Regions from separate parts of the Pseudomonas sp. ZT5P21 genome, predicted to be linked through region 1. Evidence: predicted binding sites of a transcription regulator. Region 1 holds the regulator's gene; the other holds the start of a gene.
What was found. The regulator FliA, encoded in region 1, starts transcription of late flagellar genes. The targets are predictions, from matches to a motif close to CTAAAGTTTNNNNNNNNNNNGCCGNTAA.
Positions count from the first base shown of each region.

Region 1 (5,455 bases):
GCTCGACCAGTTGTTCGGACAATTGCTCTAGAATCTCGCCGGCCTCAACCAGGAAATCCTGAAGGATCTCTTCATCGGCGCCGAAGCTCATTAAGGGGGTGCTCCTAACAGGTCTAAAAACCTAAAAAACCTAAAATTCTAAAATTCTAAAATTCTAAAATTCTAAAACCCTAGGCTGGATAGCAAATCGTCCACATCGTCCTGACCGGACACAACGTCTTCTCTTTTATCGGCATGAATCTGCGGACCTTCACCCTGAGAGAGATGTTTTTGCGGATCTTTTTCTGCAAGCATCGCTTCACGGTCATGTTCGATGCCCGCAAAGCGGTCCACATGACTGGCCATGAGTACGAGCTTGAGCAGGTTGCTTTCTACTTCGGTGACCAATTGGGTCACCCGCTTGATCACCTGACCGGTGAGGTCCTGGTAATCCTGGGCGAGCAAAATGTCATTGAGGTTGCTCGACACCGCGCGATTGTCCGTGCTGCTGCGTGCCAGGAAACCGTCGACACGCCGTGCCAGCTCGCGGAACTCTTCAGCCCCGACTTCGCGACGCATGAAGCGTCCCCAGTCCGTGCTCAGCGCCTGCGCTTCATCGCTCAGGCTGTTGACCAGCGGCGTGGAGTTTTCGACCAGATCCATGGTGCGGTTGGCGGCAGCCTCGGTCAGCTTCACAACGTAACCCAGACGCTCGGTGGCATCCGTGATTTGGGACACTTCCTCGGCTTGCGGCATGTGCGGGTCAATCTGGAAATTGACGATCGCGCTGTGCAGCTCGCGAGTGAGCTTGCCCACTTCCTGATACAGGCCGCGGTCACGGGTCTGATTGAGCTCATGGATCAGTTGCACAGCGTCGCCGAACTTGCCTTTTTCAAGGCTTTCGACCAGCTCGACCGCGTGTTTTTTCAGGGTCGATTCAAAATCGCCCTGTGAAGATTCGTTATGGTCCATAGCTCCCCCGTGGCGCAGTTTCTCAACCGATGCGTTCGAAAATCTTCTCGATTTTTTCTTTCAACGCCTGGGCCGTGAAGGGCTTGACCACATAGCCGTTAACACCGGCCTGGGCCGCTTCGATGATCTGCTCGCGCTTGGCTTCAGCGGTCACCATCAGCACCGGCAGGTGCTTGAGCTTTTCATCGGCGCGCACGTGACGCAGCAGATCGATACCGGTCATGCCAGGCATGTTCCAGTCCGTTACCAGAAAGTCGATGCTTCCGCTGTTGAGAACCGGAATGGCAGTGGTGCCATCGTCAGCCTCGACCGTGTTGGTGAACCCAAGGTCACGCAACAGGTTTTTTATGATCCGCCGCATCGTTGAGAAGTCATCAACGATGAGGATTTTCATGTTCTTGTCCAATTCGACCTCCAAGCAGTCTTAAACGCGCCCAGCACCTGGACGCGCCATTTCAATCAATCCGGCAAAGCACTCGATGACTGTCTGGAGCACAACAGATCGAAACCGGCGCAGTTAAACACCACACCAGCCACGTTCGCAGTGTCCCCACACTGCCTTCAGCGCGCTCGCCACTCCCCCAAACGCCCCCGCAAACGGGCCGCGCACTGGCTGTGTAACTGGCTGACCCGAGATTCGCTGACCCCCAGGACTTCACCGATTTCCTTGAGATTCAACTCTTCGTCGTAGTACAGCGCCAACACCAGTCGCTCACGCTCCGGCAAATTGGCAATCGCGTCCGCCAGCGCCGCCTGGAAGCGTTCATCTTCCAGATCGCGTGACGGCTCGAGATGAGCACTCGCGCCATCCTCGTGCAGCCCTTCGTGTTCGCCGTCCTGCAAGAGATCGTCGAAACTGAATAACCGGCTGCCCAAGGTGTCGTTCAAAATCCCGTAGTAATCGTCGAGACTCAATTGGAGTTCGGCCGCAACTTCGTGATCTTTAGCGTCACGGCCGGTTTTAGCTTCAATCGAGCGAATTGCGTCGCTGACCATGCGGGTATTGCGGTGGACCGAACGTGGCGCCCAGTCTCCCTTGCGGACTTCATCGAGCATGGCGCCGCGGATTCGTATGCCCGCGTACGTCTCGAAACTCGCGCCTTTGCTGGCGTCGTATTTGGTCGACACTTCAAGCAGGCCGATCATGCCGGCCTGGATCAGGTCTTCGACCTGGACACTGGCGGGCAATCGCGCCAACAAGTGGTAAGCAATGCGTTTGACCAGTGGCGCGTAACGCTCGATCAGCTCGTACTGCGCGTCACGTGCCGATTTCTTGTAAAGGTTGTAACCGCTGGCTGTCATAGCACGGGTCCTGCCGTTTGTTGCACGAGGCGCTCGACGAAAAACTCCAGGTGCCCGCGCGGGTTGGCGGGCAGCGGCCAGGTATCGACCTTTTGCGCGATGGCCTTGAAGGCCAGGGAGCACTTGGAACGCGGAAAAGCTTCATAGACCGCACGCTGCTTCTGAACGGCCTTGCGCACGCTTTCGTCGTACGGCACCGCACCGACGTATTGTAAGGCGACGTCGAGGAAGCGATCCGTGACCTTGGTCAACTTGGCGAACAGGTTGCGACCTTCCTGCGGGCTCTGGGCCATATTGGCCAGGACCCGGAAGCGGTTCATGCCGTAGTCGCGGTTCAGCAGCTTGATCAGTGCATAGGCGTCGGTGATCGAGGTCGGCTCGTCGCAGACCACCAGCAAGACTTCTTGCGCGGCGCGAACGAAACTGACTACAGAGTCACCAATACCCGCGGCGGTGTCGATCACCAGGACGTCGAGGTTGTCGCCAATATCGCTGAACGCCTGGATTAAGCCAGCGTGCTGCGCCGGGCTCAGATGCACCATGCTCTGAGTGCCGGATGCGGCCGGGACGATGCGGATGCCGCCGGGGCCTTGCAACAACACGTCGCGCAGCTCACAGCGGCCTTCGATCACGTCGGCCAGGGTGCGTTTGGGTGTCAGTCCCAGCAGGACGTCGACATTCGCCAGCCCCAGATCAGCGTCCAGCAGCATGACGCGCCGGCCGAGCTCAGCTAGAGCCAGGGACAAGTTCACTGACACGTTAGTCTTCCCGACGCCACCTTTGCCGCCGGTCACCGCGATCACCTGTACGGGATGCATGCTGCCCATGTTATTTCTTTACCTTGTCTTGCATAGACGGAGGCCACATTACTGGCTGCGCGTTCACAAACGGAACAATGCATGGCAGACCATCGATGTAGGTACAAAAACTGTTCATTAATACCTCAGCCGACCTGCTTGGTCGGGCTGTGGTAAATATCAGCGAACATGTCAGCCATGGCTTCTTCGCTGGGTTCTTCCTGCATTTGCACGCTGACGGCGCGGCTGACCAATTGATGACGCCGCGGCAGATGCAAATCATCCGGAATCCGCGGCCCATCGGTCAGGTAAGCCACCGGTAACTCATGACTGATTGCCAGGCTCAACACCTCGCCCAAGCTTGCTGTTTCATCCAGTTTAGTCAGGATGCAGCCAGCGAGCCCGCAGCGCTTGTAACTGTGATAAGCGGCGGTTAGAACCTGTTTCTGGCTGGTGGTTGCCAGAACCAGATAATTTTTTGATTTGATGCCACGACCGGCCAGGCTCTCGAGCTGCATGCGCAGTGCCGGATCGCTGGCCTGAAGGCCCGCCGTATCGATCAGCACCACACGCTTGCGCAGCAAAGGCTCCAGCGCCTGCACCAGAGACTGGCCCGGGTCGACGTGCGTTACCGACACGTTGAGGATCCGACCCAGGGTCTTGAGTTGTTCCTGAGCACCGATGCGGTAGCTGTCCATGCTCACCAGCGCGATGTTCTGCGCGCCGTACTTGAGCACGTAACGGGCCGCGAGTTTGGCCAGAGTGGTGGTCTTGCCCATGCCGGCAGGACCGACCATGGCAATCACACCGCCCTCTTCCAGCGGCTCGACTTCCGGTGTGGCAATCATCCGCGCCAGGTGCGCCAACAACATGCGCCAGGCCTGGCGAGGTTCTTCAATGTCGGTAATCATCGCCAGCAGGTCGCGGGACAACGGGCCGGATAAACCGATCCGTTGCAGGCGGCGCCACAGGTTGGCCTGGGCCGGACGACTGCCTTGCAACTGGTTCCAGGCCAGCGAACCGAGTTGCACTTCCATCAGTTCGCGCAGGCTGTTGAGTTCGAAACGCATCGAGTCGAACGCCCGCGGATCGACACCGGCGGAGACTGGCGCAGGGGCCGGCGCTGCACGGCGGGGTTCGGTGTAAGTCGGTTCGATCAGCGGCTCGGCGGCGGTCAACGGCAGGCCGGCGAACAACTGGCGATTGGTGGCTTTGTCGCTCTCGCCCTCGCTACGCAGGCTCAGTTCGGCCTGGGCGGTCACGATCCGCGACTGGGTCTTGCGCAGCTCGTCCTCGAGTTCCATGTTCGGAACACGCGGGGCCAGCGCCGACAGTTTGTAATCCAGGGCAGCCGTCAGCTCCACACCACCGGCGATCCGGCGGTTGCCAATGATGGCGGCATCGGCGCCCAGCTCATCACGAACCAGCTTCATGGCCTGACGCATATCGGCGGCGAAAAAACGCTTAACTTGCATAAACCACTACCTCAGCCGTTGGGCCCTACTGTCGCAACGATGGTCACTTGCTTGTTGTCAGGGATTTCCTGGTAAGCCAACACATGCAAACCCGGGACTGCCAGTCGGCCAAATCGCGACAGCATCGCGCGAACCGGACCGGCCACCAGCAGAATCACCGGTTGACCTTGCATTTCCTGACGCTGCGCCGCTTCGATCAACGAGCGCTGCAGTTTTTCAGCCATGCTTGGCTCCAGCAGAACGCCCTCTTCCGAGCCTTGTCCTGCCTTCTGAAGACTATTGAGCAATATTTGTTCCAACCTTGGCTCAAGAGTGATAACTGGCAGCTCCGACTCAGTCCCTACAATGCTTTGGACGATTGCGCGGGATACGCCGACGCGTACAGCGGCCACCAGCGCGGCAGTATCTTGACTCTTGGCGGCATTGTTGGCGATGGCCTCGGCGATGCTGCGAATGTCCCGCACGGGTACCTGCTCGGCCAGCAACGCCTGGAGAACCTTGAGCAACTGCGACAACGAGACCACGCCCGGCACCAGCTCCTCGGCCAGTTTCGGCGAGCTTTTGGCCAGCAATTGCATGAGTTGCTGCACTTCTTCGTGGCCGATCAGCTCACTGGAATGCTTGTACAAAATCTGGTTCAAGTGCGTTGCCACCACTGTACTGGCATCGACCACGGTGTAACCGAGGGATTGCGCCTGCGCACGCTGGCTGACTTCGATCCACACCGCCTCTAGCCCAAAAGCCGGATCTTTGGCGGTAATGCCGTTGAGCGAACCGTAGACCTGTCCCGGGTTGATCGCCAGTTCACGATCTGGATAAATTTCCGCTTCGGCCAGGATCACCCCCATCAGGGTCAGTCGATAGGCACTTGGCGCGAGGTCGAGGTTGTCGCGGATATGCACAGTCGGCATGAGGAAACCCAAATCCTGG
Region 1 covers NZ_CM142705.1:4,199,343-4,204,797, forward strand. The annotation lists gene ACYZT9_RS19465 (chemotaxis protein CheA) at 1-91, opposite strand, end outside; gene ACYZT9_RS19470 (protein phosphatase CheZ) at 163-951, opposite strand; gene ACYZT9_RS19475 (chemotaxis response regulator CheY) at 974-1,345, opposite strand; gene fliA (RNA polymerase sigma factor FliA) at 1,513-2,253, opposite strand; gene fleN (flagellar synthesis regulator FleN) at 2,250-3,080, opposite strand; gene flhF (flagellar biosynthesis protein FlhF) at 3,197-4,525, opposite strand; gene flhA (flagellar biosynthesis protein FlhA) at 4,537-5,455, opposite strand, start outside.

Region 2 (5,455 bases), 1.7 Mb from region 1:
CGTTGAAAAGTTAGCGGATGACCTGTGGATCGGAGTGAAAGGCTAATCAAGCTCGGAGATAGCTGGTTCTCCTCGAAAGCTATTTAGGTAGCGCCTCATGTATCACTGTAGGGGGTAGAGCACTGTTTCGGCTAGGGGGTCATCCCGACTTACCAAACCGATGCAAACTCCGAATACCTACAAGTGCCGAGCATGGGAGACACACGGCGGGTGCTAACGTCCGTCGTGAAAAGGGAAACAACCCAGACCGTCAGCTAAGGTCCCAAAGTTATGGTTAAGTGGGAAACGATGTGGGAAGGCTTAGACAGCTAGGAGGTTGGCTTAGAAGCAGCCACCCTTTAAAGAAAGCGTAATAGCTCACTAGTCGAGTCGGCCTGCGCGGAAGATGTAACGGGGCTCAAACCATACACCGAAGCTACGGGTATCACTTAGGTGATGCGGTAGAGGAGCGTTCTGTAAGCCTGTGAAGGTGAGTTGAGAAGCTTGCTGGAGGTATCAGAAGTGCGAATGCTGACATGAGTAACGACAATGGGTGTGAAAAACACCCACGCCGAAAGACCAAGGTTTCCTGCGCAACGTTAATCGACGCAGGGTTAGTCGGTCCCTAAGGCGAGGCTGAAAAGCGTAGTCGATGGAAAACAGGTTAATATTCCTGTACTTCTGGTTATTGCGATGGAGGGACGGAGAAGGCTAGGCCAGCTTGGCGTTGGTTGTCCAAGTTTAAGGTGGTAGGCTGGACTCTTAGGTAAATCCGGGGGTCTAAGGCCGAGAGCTGATGACGAGTTACCCTTTGGGTGACGAAGTGGTTGATGCCATGCTTCCAAGAAAAGCTTCTAAGCTTCAGGTAACCAGGAACCGTACCCCAAACCGACACAGGTGGTTGGGTAGAGAATACCAAGGCGCTTGAGAGAACTCGGGTGAAGGAACTAGGCAAAATGGCACCGTAACTTCGGGAGAAGGTGCGCCGGTGAGGGTGAAGCATTTACTGCGTAAGCCCATGCCGGTCGAAGATACCAGGCCGCTGCGACTGTTTATTAAAAACACAGCACTCTGCAAACACGAAAGTGGACGTATAGGGTGTGACGCCTGCCCGGTGCCGGAAGGTTAATTGATGGGGTTAGCTAACGCGAAGCTCTTGATCGAAGCCCCGGTAAACGGCGGCCGTAACTATAACGGTCCTAAGGTAGCGAAATTCCTTGTCGGGTAAGTTCCGACCTGCACGAATGGCGTAACGATGGCGGCGCTGTCTCCACCCGAGACTCAGTGAAATTGAAATCGCTGTGAAGATGCAGTGTATCCGCGGCTAGACGGAAAGACCCCGTGAACCTTTACTATAGCTTTGCACTGGACTTTGAATTTGCTTGTGTAGGATAGGTGGGAGGCTTTGAAGCGTGGACGCCAGTTCGCGTGGAGCCAACCTTGAAATACCACCCTGGCAACTTTGAGGTTCTAACTCAGGTCCGTTATCCGGATCGAGGACAGTGTATGGTGGGTAGTTTGACTGGGGCGGTCTCCTCCTAAAGAGTAACGGAGGAGTACGAAGGTGCGCTCAGACCGGTCGGAAATCGGTCGTAGAGTATAAAGGCAAAAGCGCGCTTGACTGCGAGACAGACACGTCGAGCAGGTACGAAAGTAGGTCTTAGTGATCCGGTGGTTCTGTATGGAAGGGCCATCGCTCAACGGATAAAAGGTACTCCGGGGATAACAGGCTGATACCGCCCAAGAGTTCATATCGACGGCGGTGTTTGGCACCTCGATGTCGGCTCATCACATCCTGGGGCTGAAGCCGGTCCCAAGGGTATGGCTGTTCGCCATTTAAAGTGGTACGCGAGCTGGGTTTAGAACGTCGTGAGACAGTTCGGTCCCTATCTGCCGTGGACGTTTGAGATTTGAGAGGGGCTGCTCCTAGTACGAGAGGACCGGAGTGGACGAACCTCTGGTGTTCCGGTTGTCACGCCAGTGGCATTGCCGGGTAGCTATGTTCGGAATAGATAACCGCTGAAAGCATCTAAGCGGGAAACTAGCCTCAAGATGAGATCTCACTGGGACCTTGAGTCCCCTGAAGGGCCGTCGAAGACTACGACGTTGATAGGTTGGGTGTGTAAGCGCTGTGAGGCGTTGAGCTAACCAATACTAATTGCCCGTGAGGCTTGACCATATAACACCCAAGCAATTTGTGAACTCGAAAGAGGCCAGATTGCGGTGTGTGAAGACGACACGAACCGAAAGTTCGAGAGACTCGCAAAACACCAAACTATCGCATACCCATTCGCTGGAGCGTGAACCTGCAAAGGCCCACGACCTGGCTACCGAATTTCTTGACGACCATAGAGCATTGGAACCACCTGATCCCATCCCGAACTCAGCAGTGAAACGATGCATCGCCGATGGTAGTGTGGGGTTTCCCCATGTGAGAGTAGGTCATCGTCAAGATTAAATTCCGAAACCCCTATCTGCGTATGCAGGTAGGGGTTTTGTTTTAGTAGAAGTCACCGATTTTGCTGGCACGTTACCGCGTAACGGGCTGGTCACAGAATTTCTTGACGACCATAGAGCATTGGAACCACCTGATCCCATCCCGAACTCAGCAGTGAAACGATGCATCGCCGATGGTAGTGTGGGGTTTCCCCATGTGAGAGTAGGTCATCGTCAAGATTAAATTCCGAAGCCCCTGTCTGCTAACGCAGACAGGGGTTTTGTCGTTTCGGGCTCACTAAAAAGCCCAATCGCCCTCCACACGAATGCTACCTCACGCGCTCTATCGCACCGTTTGGCAGGTATCTGACGCAACGGCCGACCATTTCACACATATCTCTAAGATTTATCTCGTTTGTGCCGACAGACTGATGAGACATGCGTGCACCAAAGTAGAGCGGTCATAGAACGCCGCTCGAGCTGTACATGGAATGTTGCAACCCGGACCGCATCCCCACTTTCTGCATAAGAAGTCCCATGAAATGAATCTCAAGTTCAGCCATAAAATCCTGTTGGCCGCCTCCGGCGTCGTGGTGCTGGCTTTTGCGTTGTTCACTTTGTACAACGACTATCTGCAGCGAAATACCATTCGGCAAAACCTCGAATCCTCTGTTCAACAGGCCGGTGACCTTACCGCTAGCAGTGTGCATAACTGGATGAGCGGCCGCGTGCTGGTCCTGGAAAACCTCGCGCAGAATGTCGCTCATCAAGGCGCCAATGCCGATCTGCCGGGTCTGGTTGATCAGCCGGCCTTCACCTCGAATTTCCAGTTCACGTACGTTGGCCAGACCAATGGCGTGTTCACCCAGCGCCCGGACGCGAAGATGCCGGACGGCTATGACCCGCGTCAGCGGCCTTGGTACAAGCAAGCAGTTGTCGCTGACAAAACCATGTTGACCCCGCCTTACATGGCCGCCGTCGGTGGCCTGGTCGTGACCATCGCCATGCCGGTGAAAAAGAACGGCGAATTGCTCGGCGTAGTCGGCGGTGACCTGAGTCTGGAAACGCTGGTGAAGATCATCAACTCGGTGGACTTCGGCGGCATCGGTCACGCGTTTCTGGTCAGTGCCGACGGTCAGGTGATCGTGAGCCCGGATAAAGACCAGGTCATGAAAAACCTGAAGGACATCTACCCTAACGCGAGCCTACGCATCGAGAAGGGTAATCAGCAAGTCACCCTGAACAACCAGGAGCGCATCCTCTCGTTCACCCCGGTCAACGGTTTGCCGAATGCGGCGTGGTACATCGGTCTGTCGATCGACAAGGCAAAGGCCTACGCGCCGTTGAGCCAGTTCCGCACCTCGGCGTTGGTCGCGATGTTCATCGCCGTGGCCGTGATTGCAGGGCTGTTGAGCCTGTTGATCAACGTGTTGATGCGCCCACTGACAACCATGGGTCGAGCGATGCAGGACATCGCCCAGGGCGAGGGTGACCTGACCCGTCGACTGGCCGTGGAAAGCAAAGACGAATTCGGCGAACTGGGCGGTTCTTTCAACCAGTTTGTGGAGCGGATTCACGCGTCGATTTCCGAGGTGTCGTCGGCCACTCGCCAGGTCCATGACCTGTCGCAACGGGTCATGGCTTCGTCCAACGCCTCGATCGTCGGCTCCGATGAGCAAAGTGCGCGCACCAACAGTGTGGCGGCGGCGATCAACCAATTGGGTGCCGCGACTCAGGAAATCGCTCGCAACGCCGCCGATGCCTCGCAGCACGCCAGCAGCGCGAGCGAGCAGGCGGATGACGGTCGTCAGGTGGTGGAAAAAACCATTCTGGCCATGACCGAGCTGTCGCAGAAAATCAGCCTGTCATGCACACAGATCGAAACCCTTAATGCGAGCACCGACAACATCGGGCACATTCTCGACGTGATCAAGGGCATCTCCCAGCAAACCAACCTGCTCGCCCTCAACGCAGCCATCGAAGCGGCCCGCGCCGGTGAAGCCGGGCGTGGTTTTGCCGTGGTGGCAGACGAGGTGCGCAATCTGGCTCATCGTACGCAGGAATCGGCCGAGGAGATTCACAAAATGATCACCTCGTTGCAGATCGGTTCTCGCGAAGCGGTGACCACCATGAACGCCAGTCAGGTATCCAGTGAAGAGAGCGTTGAAGTGGCGAATCAGGCGGGTTTGCGCCTGGTCAGTGTGACCCAGCGCATCGGCGAAATCGATGGCATGAACCAGTCGGTGGCCGCGGCGACTGAAGAACAGACTGCGGTGGTGGAAACCCTCAACGTCGACGTTAACCAGATCAATTTGCTGAACCAGCAGAGCGTGGCCAACCTCAATGAAACGTTGAAGGATTGTGATGCATTGTCGTTGCAGGCTAATCGGTTGAAGCAATTGGTTGATAGCTTCAAGATTTGATTTTGTTTAGTTCTACCGCGTCATCGTTCATTCGCGAGCAAGCCCGCTCCCACTGGTTGACCGCATTCCTTATGAAGGAACGCGGTCAACCAGTGGGAGCGGGCTTGCTCGCGAAAGCAGCGGCTCAGTCACCGCAGAACAGAACCCCTACGCAAAAAGCTTCAGCACATTATTCATCGCATCATCCGCAAACCCCTGCACAAAAGCCTTGAACCCAGGCAGCGCCTCGGCACTACCCTGAGCCGGTTCGGCAATAATGGTCCAGGTCGCTCGGGACTTGCCTTCACCCAGCGCTTCAACCGACATCGCCGCCCACAAATTTGCTACACCTAAGGTGTTGTAGATCGTAGTCCAGGTCATGCTCAATGCCTGGTCATCCCGCGAGTTGAGTTGCTCGACCACCAGGTTGCCGTCCTTGAAGAATTTCTTGCGCAACGAAGACACGCCTTCGCCGGTCGTCTCGATGTGCGACAGCGCCGGGATGAATTGATCGAAGCCGGCAAAGTTGCCGACCACCGCCCAGACTTTCGTGGCATCAGCCGGCACGTCCACTGAAGACACGACGTGGCAGCCATCAGGGTTTTTGATCAGGGTATCGGGTTTCAGAATGCTCATGG
Region 2 covers NZ_CM142705.1:314,693-320,147, forward strand. The annotation lists rRNA gene ACYZT9_RS01490 (23S ribosomal RNA) at 1-2,158, shown strand, start outside; rRNA gene rrf (5S ribosomal RNA) at 2,318-2,433, shown strand; rRNA gene rrf (5S ribosomal RNA) at 2,540-2,655, shown strand; gene ACYZT9_RS01505 (methyl-accepting chemotaxis protein) at 2,958-4,838, shown strand; gene ACYZT9_RS01510 (SRPBCC family protein) at 4,986-5,453, opposite strand.
Region 2: the regulator FliA is predicted to act here: its motif matches at 2,815-2,842, upstream of ACYZT9_RS01505 (methyl-accepting chemotaxis protein).